Regions from separate parts of the Kosakonia sp. Marseille-Q7440 genome, predicted to be linked through region 2. Evidence: predicted binding sites of a transcription regulator. Region 2 holds the regulator's gene; the other holds the start of a gene.
The links. Region 2 encodes LexA, which represses DNA repair genes until DNA is damaged. Its sites were predicted from a motif close to TNCTGTATGTACATACAGNA; they were not measured.

Region 1 (2,400 bases), 2.6 Mb from region 2:
TTAAAAATGATTTATGTCACATTTCTTTGCAATTTTGCCAGGTAACGACACACGAAGTTCCGTACAAAGGACGCCCCTTTCCGATGTATTGAGGATATTTCATTGAAACGCCGTTTGTTTGCTGCTTCATTGTTGGCGGTGAGCGTCCATTGCGCTCAGGCCGACGACCTCCCATTTGCCCCTCAGCCCCCGGCGGTGCAGGCCGGATCATGGGTATTGATGGACTATACGACCGGGCAAATCTTAACTGCGGGGCAAGAGCATCAGCAGCGTAATCCGGCGAGTCTCACCAAATTGATGACCGGCTATGTCGTCGATCGCGCCATTGATAGCCATCGCATCAGTGCGGACGACGTGGTTACAGTTGGCAAAGATGCCTGGGCGCAGGGCAACCCGGTGTTTGCCGGCTCGTCACTGATGTTCCTTAAGCCGGGCGATCGCCTGACGGTGCGCGATCTGAGCCGTGGGCTGATTGTCGATTCCGGAAATGACGCCTGCGTGGCGCTGGCGGATCACGTCGCTGGCGGGCAGCCGCAGTTCGTGGCGATGATGAACGACTATGTGCAGAAACTGAATCTGCGTGATACCCACTTCGAAACGGTACACGGCCTGGATGCGCCGGGGCAGCACAGCTCGGCCTACGATCTGGCGGTGTTATCGCGCGCCATTATTCACGGCGAGCCGGACTTCTATCACATGTACAGCGAAAAGAGCCTGACGTGGAACGGCATCACCCAGCAGAACCGCAACGGGCTGCTGTGGGATAAAAGCCTGAATGTCGATGGGTTGAAGACCGGCCACACCTCCGGCGCGGGCTTTAACCTGATTGCCTCAAGCGTTAATGGTCAACGCCGTTTGATCGCGGTGATCATGGGCGCAGATAGCCCGAAAGGGCGCGAAGAGCAGGCGCGCAAGCTGTTGCACTGGGGCCAGCAGAACTTTGATACGGTAGAGATCCTGCGTAACGGCAAAAAAGTGGGCAGCGAACGCGTCTGGTACGGCGATAAAGAGCAGATTGCTGTCGGCACCAATGAGGACCGCTGGCTGGTGCTGCCGAAAGCGGAGCTGCAAAACATCAAAGCCAAATATGTGCTGGACAGTAAAGAGCTGGAAGCGCCGCTTGCCGCCCATCAGCGCGTCGGTGAAATCCAGCTTTATGACCGCGATAAGGTGATTGCCAAAATGCCGCTGGTGGCGCTGGAGAGCGTCGGCAAAGGCGGGCTCTTCTCCCGACTGAGCGACTACCTGCACCATAAAGGGTGACCATCTTGCGGGCAGAGTGGCAGGCTTGCGAGTCTGCTCGCATAATTGACGCGTGCGGCAAGCCTGATGGTCGCCGGGTAGATATACTGTACAGACAAACAGTAACGCGCAAGAGGTCACGATGGGCTACAACGTTAAGCAAGCAGAGCAGCGCCGTATCGCCGGGTTTCATCTGGTGGGGCCGTGGGAAGAGAAGGTGAAGCAGGGCTTCCAGCAGTTATTGCTGTGGGTCGAGCATAACCAGATCCAGCCGCTGGAGTGGGTCAGCGTCTATTACGATAACCCCGATGAAGTGCCACCGGAAAAGCTGCGCTGCGATGTCGCCATCACCGTTGAGCGTGACTTCCAGGTGCCTGTTAACAGCGCGGGCGTGATTACCACTGACATTCCCGGCGGCCATTACGCGGTGATGAGCGCGCGGGTCTACAACGAAGATTTTGAAGGCAGCTGGAACCTCTTTTTCGACGAACTGTTGGGTGACAGCTCGGTGCAGATTGGTGCCGGACCCTGTTTTGAGATCTACCAGAACGACGGTAAGGGCGACGGTTTCTGGGATATCGAAATGTATATCCCCGTCGAGCCGAACGCCCACTAAAGCAGGGCAGGGTAAAAAAAGGCCGTGAGAGTGATGCTTGCGGCCTCTTTTTTTGTCCTGACAGGGCATCGGTGCGAAAAAATACCGCTACAATTGCGCCTCTCTTTTTAACCCGGAGCCTGGCTGTGCGTCGCGACAAATCCCTCAGCCCCTTTGAAATTCGACTCTATCGCCACTACCGCGTGGTGCACGGCGTGCGTATCGCGCTGGCGTTTATCCTCACCTTTTTGCTTATCCGCCTGCTCAATGTGCCGGAGGGTACCTGGCCGTTGATTACGCTGGTGGTGCTGATGGGGCCCATCTCCTTCTGGGGCAACGTGGTACCGCGCGCCTTTGAGCGCATCGGCGGCACCATTTTCGGCGCGGTGCTGGGGCTGGTGGCGTTAAAGCTGGAGCTTTACTCTCTGCCGCTGATGCTGTTGTGGTGCGCCGCCGCCATGTTTCTCTGCGGCTGGCTGGCGCTCGGCAAAAAACCTTACCAGGCGCTGCTGATTGGGATCACCCTTGCGGTCGTCGTGGGTGGGCCTAGCGGCGATATGCAT
Region 2 (2,400 bases):
AGGGGATCGGGTAATTCATGCACCAGGCACTGCTCGCGCAAGGTCATTAAGTCAGCCTTTGAGTTGTAAGGCAGCACGTACATAATAGGACGTGATGTGTCGAGCCCCAGTTCCTGTGCAGGTTCTGCGGGGATCGATTTACTTTTTACCAGCACGCTTAATGGTAAGTTCAGTAATTTGTAGTAAATTCGTGGCCAGCCGGACATAAAGGGTGTAAAGCCTCTGGTTATTAATAGTGCCATTGCGCCGCAAGAATATCAGAAAGCACGCATAATTTCTGTGGTACCGCTGCGTGTACCACTACTCATTGACGCTTAATAGTTAAAAAGGTTCTTTTCATGGCCAATAATACCACCGGTTTTATCCGGATCATTAAAGCCGCAGGATATTCGTGGAAAGGCGTCCGCGCAGCCTGGATTAATGAAGCTGCATTTCGCCAGGAGGGCGTCGCCGTTGTCCTGGCTATTATTATCGCTGCATTTTTGGATATTGATGTCATCACTCGCGTCCTGCTTATTGGCTCGGTCACGCTGGTGATGATTGTCGAAATCCTCAACAGCGCTATCGAAGCGGTTGTGGACCGTATCGGCTCTGAGTTCCATGAGCTTTCCGGCCGGGCAAAAGATATGGGCTCGGCAGCGGTGCTGATGACAATCTTACTGGCGGTCTTTACCTGGGTCTCGCTTCTTTGGTCACATTTTCGATAGCGTTTCCATAATTCTATAACACTCTGGATTTTTGCTTAAATGTGGTTTCAAAATCGCCGTTGACTGTATATACTCACAGCATAACTGTATATACACCCAGGGGGCGGGATGAAAGCATTAACGGCCAGGCAGCAAGAGGTGTTCGATCTGATTCGCGATCGCATCACCCAAACCGGTATGCCACCGACGCGTGCGGAAATCGCACAGCAATTGGGGTTCCGTTCCCCAAATGCAGCCGAAGAACACCTTAAAGCGCTGGCGCGCAAAGGGGTGATCGAAATCGTATCTGGTGCATCGCGCGGTCTGCGCCTGCTTCTGGAAGAAGAGAACGATATTGGTCTGCCGCTGATCGGTCGCGTCGCTGCGGGTGAGCCGCTGCTGGCACAGCAGCATATCGAAAGCCACTATCAGGTCGATCCGAATCTCTTTAAACCGCATGCTGACTTCCTGCTGCGCGTTAGCGGGATGTCGATGAAAGATATCGGTATTATGGACGGCGATCTGCTGGCGGTGCATAAAACCCAGGATGCGCGTAATGGCCAGGTTATCGTGGCCCGTATCGAAGATGAAGTGACGGTGAAGCGCCTGAAAAAACATGGCAATACCGTTGAGCTGCTGGCAGAAAACAGCGACTTTTCCCCGATTGTGGTCGATCTGCGCAAGCAGAACTTCACCATTGAAGGGCTGGCAGTCGGCGTGATCCGTAACGGTGAATGGCTGTAACGCCTCTTTTCTCTGCTGTGGCGCCCTGTTACGCGCCGCAGCGCCACGCTTCCTACCTTTAACGACGCTTACGCTATGCCGCTGTTAACCGCATCCGATAAAGCTTTGTGGCGGCTTGCGCTGCCGATGATTTTATCCAATATCACCGTTCCCCTGCTGGGATTAGTTGATACGGCGGTGATTGGTCATCTGGATAGTCCCGTCTACCTTGGCGGCGTGGCGATTGGCGCAACGGCAACCAGCTTCCTCTTTATGCTGCTGCTGTTTCTGCGTATGAGCACCACCGGGCTGACCGCCCAGGCATTTGGTGCGAAAAATCCTTCTGCACTCTCACGTGCGCTCGTCCAGCCTCTGCTGCTGGCGCTCGGCGCAGGGGTTGTCATTGCGCTGTTACGCACGCCGCTTATCGACCTGGCGCTGCATATTACCGGCGGCAGCGAGGCGGTGCTGGAGCAGGCCCGGCGCTTCCTTGCCATTCGCTGGCTTAGCGCGCCCGCCTCGCTGGGCAATATGGTGCTGCTTGGCTGGCTGCTCGGCGTGCAGTATGCCCGTGCACCGGTGATACTGCTGGTGGTCGGCAACCTCTTCAATATCGTTCTCGATCTCTGGCTGGTGATGGGCCTGCATATGAATGTGCAGGGCGCTGCGCTCGCCACGGTTATCGCGGAATATGTCACCTTCTTTATCGGCTTGTTGATGGTGTGGCAGGTTTTACGCCGACAGGCTATCTCGCTCGTGATGCTGAAATCCGCCTGGCGCGGCGGCGTTCGCCGTTTGCTGGCGCTCAATCGCGATATCATGCTGCGCTCGCTGCTGCTGCAACTCTGCTTTGGATCCATCACCGTGCTGGGTGCGCGTCTTGGCAGCGAAACGGTCGCCGCCAACGCGGTGCTGATGATGTTCCTCACTTTTACCGCCTACGCGCTGGACGGCTTTGCCTATGCCGTTGAAGCCCACTCCGGCCAGGCTT

Region 1: sbmC (DNA gyrase inhibitor SbmC) is a predicted target of LexA. The motif match lies at 1,348-1,367, and genes of this name have one in related genera.

Annotation. Positions count from the first base shown of each region.
Region 1 covers NZ_CBCPLT010000001.1:2,696,602-2,699,001, reverse strand. Annotated here, with positions in the region: gene dacD (serine-type D-Ala-D-Ala carboxypeptidase DacD) at 103-1,263, shown strand; gene sbmC (DNA gyrase inhibitor SbmC) at 1,385-1,858, shown strand; gene ACWPW2_RS12680 (FUSC family protein) at 1,984-2,400, shown strand, end outside.
Region 2 covers NZ_CBCPLT010000001.1:86,331-88,730, forward strand. Annotated here, with positions in the region: gene plsB (glycerol-3-phosphate 1-O-acyltransferase PlsB) at 1-206, opposite strand, end outside; gene ACWPW2_RS00390 (diacylglycerol kinase) at 339-707, shown strand; gene lexA (transcriptional repressor LexA) at 816-1,430, shown strand; gene dinF (MATE family efflux transporter DinF) at 1,506-2,400, shown strand, end outside.